Regions from separate parts of the Dryocola mayonis genome, predicted to be linked through region 3. Evidence: predicted binding sites of a transcription regulator. Region 3 holds the regulator's gene; each other region holds the start of a gene.
The links. The regulator Fur, encoded in region 3, represses iron uptake genes when iron is present. The targets are predictions, from matches to a motif close to ATAATAATGAGAACNACTATCAA.
Positions count from the first base shown of each region.

Region 1: a site for Fur is predicted at 1,546-1,568, ahead of fes (enterochelin esterase). Genes of this name have one in related genera too.
Region 2: a site for Fur is predicted at 1,741-1,763, ahead of fepD (Fe(3+)-siderophore ABC transporter permease). Genes of this name have one in related genera too.

Region 1 is NZ_CP150452.1:1,135,189-1,140,143, forward strand. It holds gene WLO32_RS05495 (TonB-dependent siderophore receptor) at 1-1,352, opposite strand, end outside; gene fes (enterochelin esterase) at 1,628-2,854, shown strand; gene WLO32_RS05505 (MbtH family protein) at 2,858-3,076, shown strand; partial or broken gene WLO32_RS05510 (enterobactin synthase subunit F) at 3,088-4,955, shown strand, end outside.
Region 2 is NZ_CP150452.1:1,143,335-1,148,289, forward strand. It holds gene fepG (iron-enterobactin ABC transporter permease) at 1-702, opposite strand, end outside; gene fepD (Fe(3+)-siderophore ABC transporter permease) at 699-1,706, opposite strand; gene entS (enterobactin transporter EntS) at 1,832-3,088, shown strand; gene fepB (Fe2+-enterobactin ABC transporter substrate-binding protein) at 3,089-4,036, opposite strand; partial or broken gene entC (isochorismate synthase EntC) at 4,254-4,955, shown strand, end outside.
Region 3 is NZ_CP150452.1:1,272,205-1,277,159, reverse strand. It holds gene seqA (replication initiation negative regulator SeqA) at 1-349, opposite strand, end outside; gene ybfF (esterase) at 535-1,311, shown strand; gene ybfE (LexA regulated protein) at 1,447-1,728, shown strand; gene fldA (flavodoxin FldA) at 1,909-2,439, shown strand; gene fur (ferric iron uptake transcriptional regulator) at 2,735-3,187, shown strand; gene chiP (chitoporin ChiP) at 3,307-4,704, opposite strand.

The DNA.
Region 1 (4,955 bases), 140 kb from region 3:
AGCATGGTGCTGTCGGTCAGCTCCATGTTGTCTTCCGCGAACAAAGAGAAGATCTCCGCCTGGCTGTAAGGGCTGCGGCCGGTGCTGTTGTAGCCCGGAATAGCGCCGCCCATAAAGGTCTGGCCGTTGGAGGTCTGATCCTTCATGCGCTGCTGGTTCCATTCGGTCCCAAGCGTCAGGTTCTGGTTGACCATCAGATCAAGCGGGATATTCACTTCGCTGTGCAGCAGCACGTCGCTGAGATCGATATCCTTGAATTTGTCGCTGGCGAAGATGCCTTCGGTGCCGCCGGCGAGGCCTTCCTGCATGCGCGAGTTGCGGGTGTGCTCATACTGCACCCAGTTGCTGGTGGTCAGCCCGCTGTCCCAGCCGCCGTTCCAGGTCAGGGAATAGGTCTGGCGATAGAGACGGTTGGTCTCGTTGCCGTAGTTATCCTTCACGATCTGGTTAGTGTTGGTGTTCTGGGTATCCCCCGCGTACAGGTTGCCCTGGCGGCTGTAGCCCGCTTCGAGTTCCAGAGACTGCATCGGCGCGAAGTCCCAGCGCACGACGCCGTTGAGATCTTTATTAATCACCCCTTCGCGGCCTGCCGGCAGGGTATCGGCATAAATGCCGGTGCGTTCGGACTGATGGCCCTGGTTGATGTCCCAGGCGTCGGCCTGGGTTTTATCCAGGTTGCCGTACAGGCGGAAGCTGAAATCCCCGCCCAGCGGGCCGTTCAGGCTGAAGTTGGTACGTTTGGTCGAGCCTTCGTCTTTGTGTTCAGGCGCGTTCAGATAGGTGTTCCAGGAGCCGTGCCACTCGCCGCTGCCTTTTTTGGTGATGATATTCACCACGCCGCCCGCCGCGCCGTTACCGTAGCGAGCCGCGGCCGGGCCGCGGATCACTTCAATGCGCTCGACCATTTCAGGCGGCACCCAGCTTGCGTCGCCGCGCGTATCGCGCTCGCCGCGCCAGCCGAGGCGCACGGAGTTGCGGCTGGTCACCGGCTTGCCGTCGATCAGGATCAGGGTGTTTTCCGGGCCCATGCCGCGAATATCAATCTGGCGATTGTTGCCGCGCTGGCCGCTGGTGGAGTTGCCGGTGAGGTTAACGCCCGGCATGGTGCGGATGATTTCAGAGATATCACGCGCCGGAGGGCGCTTTTTGATTTCTTCCGCGGTGATGGTGGACACGCCCGGCGCCTGCAGGTTCTGCTCGGCGGCCGTCACCACCATGGTGTCTTCGTGAGCGGCGTTCTGTGTGGTTTCTTTGCTATCAGCAGCGTTATCTTCCGCGACTGCCGGAAGCGCAACGCTGTAAATTCCCATGTTGATGAGCATCAACAGGGAATACTGGATCTTCTTATTCATTATGGTGGCCTGCTTTTCCGCTGCTCTCTGTGCCGTCCTTGCCCAGTGGGCCCGAGCGCAGCATGGATGTCAGTGACTCATACCGGGCGCGCGTCAATATTGAATAACAAGGCAATATTTTTCAGACAGCCCGGCAACTTATTGTTTTCGCTCGACAGCCCGTAGCCTAAAGCGCGCAAATACGCTATTGCAAATGCAAATAATTATCAATAGTATTATCGATATATTTCGATAAGATAAAAATTATTCCATTAATAACATGGGGTTATGTATTGGTGGTTCAGGTGCGGATGGGAAGTGAAAGCTGGTGGCAGGGGATAGCGGCGCAGCGCGGGCCGTCGGTCAGCTGTGAAAAAGGGGGAAGTTGCACGGTAACTTTCTGGTGGCGCGATCCGGCCGGAGACGAGCGCGCCTCAGCCATCAAACGCGTGTGGATTTATATCACCGGCGTGACCGATCACCATCAGCGCTCCCGTCCACAAACGCTGGAGCGCGTAGCGGGCACCGACGTCTGGCGATGGCAAACGGAGCTCACCTCGACATGGCGCGGTAATTATTGTCTGATCCCCTCGCTCAACGAAGAGGACTTTCCCGCCGCGGCTTTTGCCGGCGAAGAGCCGGAGCGTAACGCCCTGCGCGAAGGCTGGCGTAAACTGCTGCCGCACGCGATTGCCGACCCTTTCAACCCGGACAGCTGGAAGGGCGGGCGGGGGCATCCCGTCTCGGCGCTGCATCTGCCGGATGCGCCAGCTCAGCCGGGGTGGGATAACCCGGCGGCGTCATGGCAACCCGCGCAATGCGTGACCTGGCGTAGTAAGCGGCTTAAAAATCAGCGGCGCGTGTGGGTTTTCGCCACGGGCGATAGCGCGCCGGGCCGGCGCCCGCTGGCGATTTTGCTCGACGGGCAATTCTGGGCGGAAGGGATGCCCGCATGGGCCGCCCTGCAGGCGCAGACCAACGCAGGCGCGCTGCCGGAAGCCGTTTACGTGCTGATAGACGTTATCGATAACGCGCGCCGCGGCCAGGAGCTTCCCTGCAATCCGGACTTCTGGCTGGCGGTGCAGGAAGAACTTCTCCCCCAGCTGCGCGAAAAAACCGTATGGAATAATAATCCCCGGACGACGGTCGTGGCCGGGCAGAGCTTTGGCGGATTGTCATCGCTGTATGCCGGGCTGCACTGGCCGGAAACGTTCGGCTGCGTGTTAAGCCAGTCCGGTTCCTACTGGTGGCCGAAGCGCGATCCCCAGCAGCAGGACGGCCTGCTCATCAGGCAGCTACAAGAAGGGCAAATCAAGCCCGCGCCGCTGCGCATTTATCTTGAGGCGGGCATACGGGAACCCCTTATTCATCGGGTAAACCTGCGCCTTTATCCCTTACTACAACAAACACAGCGAGCTGTTTTCTACCGTCAGGTTGATGGTGGACACGATGCGCTTTGCTGGCGCGGCGGCCTGCTCGACGGGCTGGCCTGGCTCTGGCAGGCCCCGATCAGACAGGAGTAAGGCATGGAATACACTAATCCTTTTGACGCCCCGCAGGGTCGTTTTTTTATTCTCGCAAACGCTGCCAGGCAGTTCAGCCTGTGGCCAGAAAACTGCGCGCTGCCCGCCGGTTGGCAGGTGGTATGCGAGCCCGCGTTGCCGGAGGCCTGCAACGGCTGGCTTAAGGACAACTGGACGAATTTACAACCGGCCTCTTTTGCTGAGCAGGGAGGTGCGAAGTGAGTGACGCGCTGATGGCAAACCCCGTGGAACAACAAACCGACACGCTGCCGCTGGTGGCCGCGCAGCCCGGCATCTGGATGGCGGACCAGCTGTCCCCGCAGCCCAACGCCTGGAGCGTGGCCCACTACGTTGAGTTAAACGGAGAGGTCGACGAAGCGCTGCTGTGCCGGGCGATTATTGCCGGCATGACGGAAGCCGATACCCTGCGCATGCGCTTTGGCGAGGTGGACGGCGAAGCCCGCCAGTGGATAGATCCTGCCGCCGCCTTCACGGCGCCGATCTGCCGCGATCTTCGTCATGAGGCCGATCCGCAGGCCGCGGCGCAGGCGTTTATGCGTGACGATCTCGACCAGGATTTGCGCCTTGCAAGCCAGAAACCGCTTTACCATCACGAGCTGCTGCGCCTGAGCGACACGCGCTGGTTCTGGTATCAGCGTTTTCATCACCTGGTGGTTGACGGCTTCAGCTTCACCGCCATCACCCGCCGAATCGCCAATATTTATACGGCTTACCGCCGCGACGAGCAGCCGGAACCCTCTCCGTTCACGCCGTTTAGCGAAGTGGTGGCGGAGTATGAACGCTACCGCGAAAGCGACGCGTGGAAACGCGATGCGGCGTTCTGGGCAGAGAAAGCGCGCCAGCTGCCGGCGCCCGCCACGCTTTCCACCCGGCCGCTCACCGGACAGGGTTCGACCACGAGGCTTATCCGGCAGTCGCTGAGTTTTGACCGCGAAGATTTCCGCAGGCTGGTAAACGGCAGCGGTCTGACCGCCGCAGATATGGCGCTCGGCCTGGTCGCGCTATGGCTTGGGCCGCTTAAGCGGACGCGCCGACTATTCCGCCGGCTTTATCTTTATGCGCCGTATCGGCTCAAGCGCCCTGTGCGCAACCGGCCCGGTGCTGAACGTACTGCCGTTCGGGGTACGCATCCAGCCTGATGCCACGCTGCCCGAGCTGGCGCAGGAGCTGGCCCGCGAGCTGAAAGGAATGCGCCGTTATCAGCGCTACGACGCCGAGCAAATCCAGCGCGATTTGGGGCAGGTTTCCAGCGGCGAACCGCTGTTTGGCCCGGTGCTGAACCTGAAAATGTTCGATTACCGCCTCGATTTCGCCGGCATGGAAGGCATTACGCACCAGCTGGCCTCCGGCCCGGTGCGCGATGTGGAAATTGCGCTGTACATCAGCGAACAGGGCGACTTCTCACTCGAACTGCTGGCAAATGAGGAACGCTACGAGGCGCAGACCTTGCGCCAGCATATGGCCCGCCTGCCGCTGCTTTTACGCCAGTTCGCGGCCAACCCCGCGCTGCGCTGCGTGGATGCCGAACTGCTGCATGACGCCGAAACGGCCCTGCTGGAAAGCGTAAACCATACGCAAATGCCGGTGCCGGCCACTACCTTAAGCGCCCTGATAGCGGAACAGGCGCAGCGCACGCCGGATGCCCCGGCGCTGGCGGACGAAAACCATCGGTTCACCTATCGCCGCATGCGCGAGCAGGTGCTGGCGCTGGCCGCAGAATTAATCGCGCAGGGGGTTAAACCGGGCGATGTCGTTGCCGTGGCGCTTCCGCGCTCGGTCTTCCTGTCCCTTGCGCTACAGGCGATCGTGGAGGCGGGGGCCGCGTGGCTACCGCTCGATACCGGCTATCCGGACGATCGTTTGCAGATGATGCTCGAAGACGCCGCGCCGCGCCTGCTGATTACCTCAGCCGAACAGCTGTCCCGCTTTAGCGCAGTCCGGGGCCTGAAAACCTTCTGCTATGAGCATGAGCTGGCGGCGGTAAATCTGCCGCTAAACCTGCAGCTTTCAAGGCCGGAACATACCGCCTATGTGATCTTCACCTCGGGGTCGACCGGTCGCCCGAAAGGCGTGATGGTCG
Region 2 (4,955 bases), 130 kb from region 3:
CGAACGCTCAACGGAGACGCCCAGCGCGCAGGCGCTGTCGTCGCCCATCTCCAGCAGGCGCATGCGGCGCACCAGCAGCGCGCCGGCTACCAGAGCCAGCAGCATCAGCGGGGCGGCGGGAAGCGTTTTCGCCCAGGTCAGGCCGTTGAGCGAGCCGGCGTTCCACAGCCCGGCGGAGAGCGCGGTTTCCAGCGACGCGTGCAGCAAAAGCCAGGTGTTAAACGCCACCAGCATGGCGCGTACGCCGATGCCGATAATAATCAGGCGGAAGGTTTCGATGCCGTTGCGCCAGGCGAGCAGCCACACCACCAGCGATGTGGCGATCCCGCCCGCCATCGCGGCGGCGGCAATGGTCGTCTGCTGCTGGCCGAACAGCACCATGGCGACCAGCACGCCGCTCCAGGCGCCGGTGTTAAAGCCCATCACGTCCGGGCTGCCGAGCGGGTTGCGCATCAGCGACTGAAAGATTGCGCCGCTCACGCCTAAAGCCGCGCCGATTAACAGCGCCATCAGTACGCGCGGCAGGCGCCACTCGACGACGACCAGGGAAACGTTGCGCGGGGCGTAGCCGAACAACGCCTCAATAACCTGGCCTGCGGAAAGCGGCAGCACCCCGCTGCCAAGGCTCCAGACGCCGAGCGTCAGGCTGAACAAAAGCAGCAGCAGGCAGATGATAACCAGACGCGCAGAGAGACGAATCATAGTCCGGCCCCCTTGCGCCTGCGGCGCACCAGGTAAATAAGCATCGGCGCGCCGATAAAGGCGCTGACCACCGACACCCGCAGCTCGCCCGGCACCAGCATACGGCCAGTGATATCGGCAAGCAGCAGCAGGGCAGGTGTAGCCAGCAGGGTAACGGGAAGGGACCAGCGGTGATCCGCGCCAACCAGCCAGCGGGCCAGATGCGGCATCATCAGTCCGATAAAGGCGATTGGCCCCACCGCCGCCGTGGCGCTTCCGCACAGCAGCGTAATGGCGACCAAACCAGACAGCTGCGTACGCGCCACCCTGTTGCCCAGCGCCGTAGCGGTGTCGTTGCCCATGCTCAGGCTGTTAAGCGAGCGGCCGTTCAGCAGCGCGATAGCGCAGCCCACCAGCACCGGGAGGAGAATAATTTTCAGCGTGGCAAGGGTGCGGATATCAAGCGAGCCGGCCTGCCAGAAGCGCAGCCGATCGTATACCACGGGATTGAGCAGCGCGATGCCGCTGCTCAGGCCTTCCAGCACCGCGGCCAGCGCCACGCCTGCGAGCGTCAGGCGAACCGGGCTGAGCTGCCCGCCTCCCTGGCTGCCGGTAAACGCCACCACCAGCGCCGCCGCGAGCGAGCCGAAAAACGCCAGCCCGAGCAGGGCAAAAGGAGAGGTCAGGCCCCACACCGCCGCGCCGGCAACGATGGCAAAGCTGGCCCCGGCATTAACGCCAAGCAGGCCGGGATCGGCGAGGGGATTTCTGGTGAGGGTTTGCATCAGCGCCCCGGCGAGGCCCAGCGCGCCGCCGGCGAGAATACCCGCCAGCGTTCGTGGAAGCCGCGCATCCAGCACTATGGTGCAGTCTGCGCTTTGACACTGGCCGCCGAGCGCCTCCAGCACCACCTCAACCGGCAGCGGCTTCGCGCCCAACAACAAACTGAAAGTAGCCATCAATAGCAGCAAAAAAAACAGGATCGACAGCACCGCGATGCGCGTCGATAACCGTGAAACCGACATATCTCGTCCTGAAAATTACTCTGCGTGAAATTAAATGATAGTTATTATCATTATCACTCTTATTTGTTTATGTTAGCATGAGCCGCCACGCACCCGGAAAGAAAAATTCGTTTTAAGGTCATGTAATGAACCGCAATTCTCTGTTGTTAAATCTCAGCCTGCTGAAGACCCATCCGGCCTTTCGCGCCGTGTTTCTCGCTCGTTTTATTTCCATCGTCTCGCTGGGGTTGCTGGGCGTGGCGGTGCCGGTGCAGATCCAAACGCTGACGGGCTCTTCGTTGCAGGTGGGCCTTGCGGTGACGCTGACGGGCGGGGCGATGTTCGTCGGGCTGATGATGGGCGGGGTGCTGGCGGACCGCCACGAGCGCCGCCGGCTTATTTTGCTGGCGCGCTCAACCTGCGGTGTAGGCTTTATCGGCCTGACGATTAACGCCGCGCTGCCGGAGCCTTCGCTTGCCGCTATTTATCTGCTCGGCGTGTGGGACGGCTTCTTCGGCGCGATTGGCGTCACCGCGCTGCTGGCGGCGACGCCCGCGCTGGTCGGCCGTGAAAACCTGATGCAGGCGGGGGCGATAACCATGTTGACGGTGCGCCTCGGCTCGGTTATTTCCCCGATGATCGGCGGCCTGCTGCTGGCATCCGGCGGCGTGGTGTGGAACTACGGCCTGGCCTCCATCGGCACTTTCGTCACCTTAATTCCGCTGCTGAGTTTGCCGCTGTTGCCGCCGCCTGCACAGGCGCGGGAAAACCCTCTGCTTTCTTTACTCAACGGGCTGCGTTTTTTGCTCGGCCATCCGATTATCGGCGGTATTGCGCTGGTTGGCGCCCTGCTGACCATGGCGAGCGCCGTGCGGGTGCTGTACCCGGCGCTGGCGGGCCACTGGCAGATGAGCGCCGGACAAATCGGCCTGATGTACGCCGCCGTGCCCCTTGGCGCGGCGATTGGCGCGCTGACCAGCGGACGCATCGCCCATCATGCCCGTCCCGGCGTGATTATGCTGGCAAGCGGCATAGTGTCGTTTATCTCTGTTGGCCTGTTTAGCCTGATGCCGTACTGGGGCCTCGGGCTTGCGTGCCTTGCGCTCTTTGGCTATCTCAGCGCCATCAGCTCCCTGCTGCAATACACCCTGATTCAGACGCTGACGCCGGACGGCATGCTGGGCCGCATCAACGGCTTATGGACGGCGCAAAACGTCACGGGCGACGCCATTGGCGCGGCGATTCTGGGCGGGATGACCGTCGCCATGACGCCGGCTGCGGCGGCAAGCTCGGGCGGGCTGGTGCTGGCCTTAATTGGCGTGGCGCTGGCGGTGGTGCTGACGCAGCTGCGTCGTTACCAGCAGGCCGCCCCGACGCAAGCCGAGGCGGCGACGGCGAAATAATTACTTGCTGCCGAACAGCTCCGTCATGCGCGTAAGCACCTGGCTTGCGCTGTAGTAATCAAGACGGAACGTTTCGGTGCCAAGAGGATAAACGCGCTTGTTTTGCACCGCCGGCAGATGCGCAAGCAAAGGGTCGTTTTGCAGGGCGTCCGCATCTTTTTCGTCGCCTGCGAACAGGAACAGGCTTTCGCCGTTCAGGCCGGCCGCGAGGTTCTCGCCGCCAAGCTGAAGGATATCGTGGCGTTTGCCCATGCTCTGGCTGGTATGAATGGCCGGCGGCACCGTGGAAAGGGTGAAGCCAAGCTGCTGCAGGAGTTTCCCCTGCGCGGATTCAGGCGTCCACAGGTTGGCGGAGCGGGATGCCGGGCTGTAAACCAGGGCGGTGACCGGCTGCGGCGGCAGCGTAATGCGCTTTTTCGCTTCGGTCAGCTGTTTATCGAAACTGGCGATGCGTTCTGCGGCCTGCTTTTCATGGCCGGTGATCGCGCCGAGCTGCGTCAGCACCTGCTGCCAGCTTTTATCGTCGTAATTGATAACAAGCGTCGGGGCGATAGCGGAAAGCTGGTCGTAAAGGGCAAGGGCGGAATCCCCGCCGGTGGCGCTGATTAAAATCAGATCCGGCATCTGGGCGGCCACCGCCTCAGCGCTTGGCTCGCCGATATAGAGACGTTGAATATTACGCTCTTTGGCGATTTTGCCCCACTGGCGCATATAGCCCTGGTCGTCCGCCACGCGGTTGCCGGGCGTTGTGGCGCCGCTTGCGATGACCGGCGCGTCAATGGCCAGCAGCGAGCCGGTCAGCGTGACGCTGGTGGAGACAATGCGCTGCGGCGCCTGAGCGAGGGTGTGGGCGCCGCGGCTGTCCGTCACCTGGCGCGGCCAGTCGGCGGCGTGGGCAAGGCCGCTGAGGCCCAGCAGTAGGGTGGTGCCGATGGTCAGTTTAAGCAGGGCTGAAGAAATTCTTATTTTCACGCGGGCGCATCCTGTTGAAGTAATCAGTAATGCTTCTCATTTTCATGATTATGCCGCTCCGGTGCAAGCGCGGGAAAGGTTAAAAAAAATTTGTCCCGATTGACAGCGAGATCGTTTCTCTTTAGGTTACGACCCCGAAATACAAATGATAATTATTATTACTACCCTTTATCATTTTTTTAACGGAGGACGCATGGATACATTACTGGCCGAGGAGCCACAGAAAAAGCAGCTAACCCCTTGCGCGGATAGCTTTTTCTTTATGTCTCCTTACCGCAGTTTTTCAACCCAGGGCTGCTTTATGCGTCTGGATTGTCCCGCTGAAGACGGCGCGAACGTGCAGGGAAATCTGCAGACGCGGCTGCGCGACGCGTTTGAACGCGCCGCAAAGCAGGGCATAGAAAAGCCGATAGTCGTCGGCGCCATTCCATTCGATACCCGCCAGCCGTCCGCGCTGTTTATTCCGCTAAGCTGGCAGGCGTTCTCTCGTCCCCAGCGTCAGCAGGAAGCTGGCCAAAGCCGGGCGGCGACGCAGCCGGGCATTACCGCTCGCCGGGCTATTCCGGAACAGGATAAGTTCATGGCAATGGTGGCGCACGCCGCGGCCGCCACCGGCGGGCCGGGCATCGATAAAGTGGTGCTGTCGCGCCTGATAGATATCGAAACCGACGCGCCCGTCGATATCCCTGCGCTGCTAAACCGCCTGATTGCCCAGAACCCTGCCAGCTTTAACTTCCACGTCCCGCTGCCGGACGGCAGTTCGCTGCTGGGGGCAAGCCCTGAGCTGCTGCTGCGTAAAAACGGCGAGGCGTTCAGCTCGCTGCCGCTGGCGGGCTCTGCCCGACGCAATAAAGAAGACGCTCAGCAGGACAAAGCGATCGGCGAAGCGCTGATG
Region 3 (4,955 bases):
GCAAAGACTCGGTGGCTTCGCCAAAGGTTTTTGCATCCAGCTGATAGAGCGTTGAAAGCACCATCATGAAACGATTAACGGCTTTCTTTTGCTCCGCATACTCATCAGAGAGTAGCAACTCACGCACGGCGCGCACGCGATCGCGCGCCCGATTCACGGGTTTCTCTTCGGAAGCAGGTGTTGCCGCAGAGGGTGCGGAGTTCGCCGTCGGGGAAGTGGTCGCTGCGGGAGTCTGACCGGCGGTAAATTTCAACATACGCCGTAAAATATCGGACGCGCTCTCGCCAATGTGTTGCGTGTGGCTGGCAATATAGCGATACAGCTCGTCATCAACTTCAATCGTTTTCATCTTCATCCAGTGCGATATCTTATTCTGAATACAAGTCGTTGGGATTATAGGAGCAAATCCCAACAGCGGGTAGCGCCAAACAGGTGCCGCCTGATAAAGCCAGATTAAACTGAATGTTTGCGGCACTGCGGCAGGAATAGCTTCATGATACCCTAACCCTACGAATCAAAAAAAAGAACTTTGCCATGAAATTAAACGCTCGCCTGCAAACTGCGCAACAATCGACTAGCAATTCCCCTATCGTTCTCATTCACGGCCTGTTTGGCAGCCTTGACAACCTCGGCGTGCTCGCCCGGGATCTGGGGCAGGATCATACGCTGCTGCAAATCGATCTGCGTAACCACGGCCAGTCTCCCCGCAGCGATGAGATGAATTATCCTGCGATGGCGCGCGACGTGCTGGAAACCCTGGACGAATACGGTTTTGAGCAGGCGATAATTATCGGCCATTCCATGGGCGGTAAAGTGGCTATGGCTTTAACCGCTATCGCCCCTGAGCGCATTGATAAGCTGGTGCTGATTGATATCGCGCCGGTTGACTACCAGGTGCGGCGCCACGATGAAATTTTTGCCGCTATTAACGCCGTGAGCCGCGCCGGTGCGAAAAGCCGCCAGCAGGCCGCCGCGTTAATGCGCGAGCATATAAAGGAAGAAGGCGTGATTCAGTTTCTGCTGAAATCCTTTGCCGAAGGCGAATGGAAGTTCAACGTGCCGGCGCTGTGGCAGCAGTATGAGCATATCGTCGGCTGGCAGCCTGTTCCCGCCTGGGACGGTCCCGCCTTATTTATCCGCGGCGGCGCTTCGCCTTATGTAGATGAAACGCACCGGGACGCGCTGCTGGCCCAGTTCCCGCAGGCGCGGGCGCACGTTGTTGCCGGCGCAGGACACTGGGTTCACGCCGAGAAACCGGAAGCGGTTTTACGCGCCGTTCACCGTTTTATCGATGATTGCGCCAAAAACTGATTAAAAACAGACCGACCGGCCGCAAGATGCGGCTAACGCGTTGGCGCGCCGGACTCCCTGATGTATGATGGCGCGCTTAAATGCGCCGGAGCATTCTGCTCGCAGCATCCCGAATTTCCTGTCAGTACTCTAATCATGGCAAAAGAACAAACGGACCGTACTACAATAGATCTGTTCGCGGACGAGCGTCGCCCGGGGCGGCCAAAAACCAATCCGCTAACGCGAGATGAGCAGCTGCGCATCAACAAACGTAACCAGCTCAAACGCGATAAAGTACGCGGCCTGAAGCGCGTTGAGCTGAAACTCAACAACGAAGCGGTGGATGCCCTTAACCAACTTGCTGAAGCCAGAAACATCAGCCGCAGCGAGCTGATTGAAGAGATGTTATTAGCCCAGCTAAAGCAGCATCTGAGCTAGCCGTTCGCTATTTCGCCCCGTCATCAAATAAAAAACGGCGCTTAAAGCGCCATCATGTTGCAGACTGTGCACAGCGCTGTGATAGCTGTTTCCGCACCCTGACCTGTTCTGCTATCATTGCCCCATCTGTGGGCAATTCTCCGCCACCATACCATTAAGTTTCAAGAGGTTATTTAACTCATGGCAATCGTAGGCATTTTTTTCGGCAGCGATACCGGTAATACCGAAAATATCGCAAAAATGATTCAAAAACAGCTCGGTAAAGATGTTGCTGAAGTGCGTGACATTGCAAAAAGCAGCAAGGAAGATCTCGAAGGGTTCGACATTCTGCTGCTGGGCATCCCTACCTGGTACTATGGCGAAGCGCAGTGCGACTGGGATGACTTCTTCCCGACTCTTGAAGAAGTGGATTTCAACGGCAAGCTGGTTGCGCTGTTCGGCTGTGGCGATCAGGAAGATTACGCGGAATATTTCTGCGACGCGCTGGGCACCATTCGCGACATCATTGAACCACGCGGCGCGGCAATCGTAGGCCACTGGCCGACGGCGGGCTACCACTTCGAAGCGTCGAAGGGTCTGGCTGACGACGACCACTTTGTAGGCCTGGCCATTGATGAAGACCGTCAGCCGGAGCTGACCGCCGAGCGCGTGGAGAAATGGACCAGGCAGGTTGCGGAAGAGCTCAACCTGGCCGATATCCTCAACGCCTGATGCGTAACGGCGCAGGCCAAGGTTTGCGCCGTATTGATAGGCATTACCAATGAAAATAATCGCTACATTTTTGTAACTTTTTTGTCTATCCCTGTACAATACCCCACAGGTCGCGTTTGCTGCACCGCCAGCAAAGGGTGACTCAGCCACGATTTTTTAGCTGTTATGCTTTAACTTACAGTTTCTATTTAGACGTGGCTGTACTATACCCTCAAAAGAAGGGTATATAATGAAACGCATTCACTTAACGCTCAACGAGTCCGAGCATAACGTTAAGCAACAGGACAATTTCCGCATGACTGACAACAACACCGCATTAAAGAAGGCCGGCCTGAAAGTCACGCTTCCGCGATTAAAAATCCTTGAAGTGTTGCAGGGACCGGTTAACCATCACGTCAGTGCGGAAGACTTATACAAACGTCTGATTGATATGGGTGAAGAGATTGGTCTGGCCACGGTTTACCGCGTGCTGAACCAGTTTGACGACGCGGGTATCGTTACCCGCCATAATTTCGAAGGCGGCAAGTCGGTTTTTGAACTGACTCAGCAGCATCATCACGACCACCTGATTTGCCTGGACTGCGGCAAAGTCATTGAATTCAGCGATGATTCAATCGAAGCCCGCCAGCGTGAAATCGCGACCCGCCACGGGATTCGGCTGACTAACCACAGTCTTTACCTGTATGGCCACTGCGCCGAAGGCGACTGCCGTACCGACGAAAACGCCCACGAAATCAGCGAGAAGTAATCCGCACTCTTGCTTTCCCTTCGGGAAAGCAGAGACAAAAAACCGGTGAGGAAACTCACCGGTTTTTTTATGGGCCAGAGAAACTTAACAAGCCGGGCGCTTTTGCGCCCGGCTGCCCATCAGAAGATAGTGAAAGGTGCGATAACGAGGAACTTCACGTCGCGCTCATCCTGGAAGATGTTGCCGTAGCCGCCGCCCCAGCTTGGGATATCGGAATGGTTGTCATACTGGGTAAAGTGCAGCTTAAACAGCGTGCCTTTCGCTCGGCCATCCTGAACGGTATATGACGCATCGAGGCTGTAAGAGGATTCCTTCAGACGGCGATCGGCGTCGTAGTAGCCATCGGTCGTTGGCGTGGAGCTGGGTTTTGCATCCCAGGCGTAAACGTAAGATGCGCCCACCGCCCAGCCGGCCAGATCCCAGTTGCTCAGGTCATACATCGCGCCCGCGAACAGCGCTTTTTCGCCGTTGGCGTTAAAGTCGGAGCGGTTATCCCACCATACATCAAGACGCCCGTTTGAGGAGGCATAGGTTGGGGTCATACGCTGCAGGAAGAACCCCTGCTGCCCTTCGGCCTTCACCATGGTTCCTTCCAGACGCAGGTCGACCTGACCAATTTTGTAACCGAGGGTTAGCGCCTGCAGCCAGGCTGTGCCGTCGTAAATATCGTTAATGCCGCCGTCTGAGACTTTGTCCCTGGTCCCGTAGAACTGGTAGCTGGTGGTCAGCGGGCTGCCAGCGATATCAAATTTGTAGCTTGCTTTGGTAAAGTACTGGTCAATGTACCCTTCTGCCTGACCGAAGGCCGCCTCAAGCACCAGATCGTTTTTGAAGTCATACTTTGCGCCGATTGAATGCAGGTAGTCGACTTTGGTGTGCCTGTCGTTCTGATAGAACTTGTCCATCTCCAGATGCCATGGCGCTTTATATTCGTTCGTCCACATATAGGAGAAGCTCAGCGCGCCCGCATCGCCGTAATCGAAACTGGCGCCGGCTTCAGCGCCCTGATAGGTGCCCGGCATAAAGCTCCAGTGCGGAGCCAGCAAAGTCTGGCCGGTTGGCTGAATGTAGCCCGCCCGCGCCCAAACCGGCCCGTATTTAAATTTCGCCGCCGCCTTATAAAGGCTGATTCCGCTCTTGTCGCCGGAATAGTCTTCGTCATAGGCTTTATTTTTTGATGAGAATGCGATTTCGTTCGGGTGCCCGCTGTCGCCATTTTCCGCCATTTCAATCGCGGTAAAGGCCGCAATATCCAGACCAAACATATCGGCCACATAGCCGGACTGGAAATCCAGGTTGGCGTTCCAGGTCGAATGGGAAAGGTTGGTTTCGTATTTACTGGTATTAACGTCTTTACGGTCACGCTCACGCTGCCAGTAATAAATACCGCCGGTGAGGGTTGAATCATCGATAAATCCCGCGGCCGCCGCCTGCGGAACGGTAACCATACCTGAAAGCGCCGTGACGCCTGCAATTGCAAGCGCCAGCGCGCTACGTTTGCCCTTAAACGTACGCATATTGAAATCCTCTTTGACGTATAAATAATCACCCGGCGTAAAAACGCCTGACGGCGAAAAATAAAAAATGCCTGACGGCTAAAAGCGGTTAAGAATATTTCCCCCGCATGACTGCTAAGCAACAGACTATTTTTCGCGACGCGAATTATCAACGACTTTGTAAGAGTTAATTTCCATATTATGACGAAGAGCACATAATCTATGTGCATTTGTAACAAGTTGCTTTATCAGCGTTTTATAGCGCAAAATTA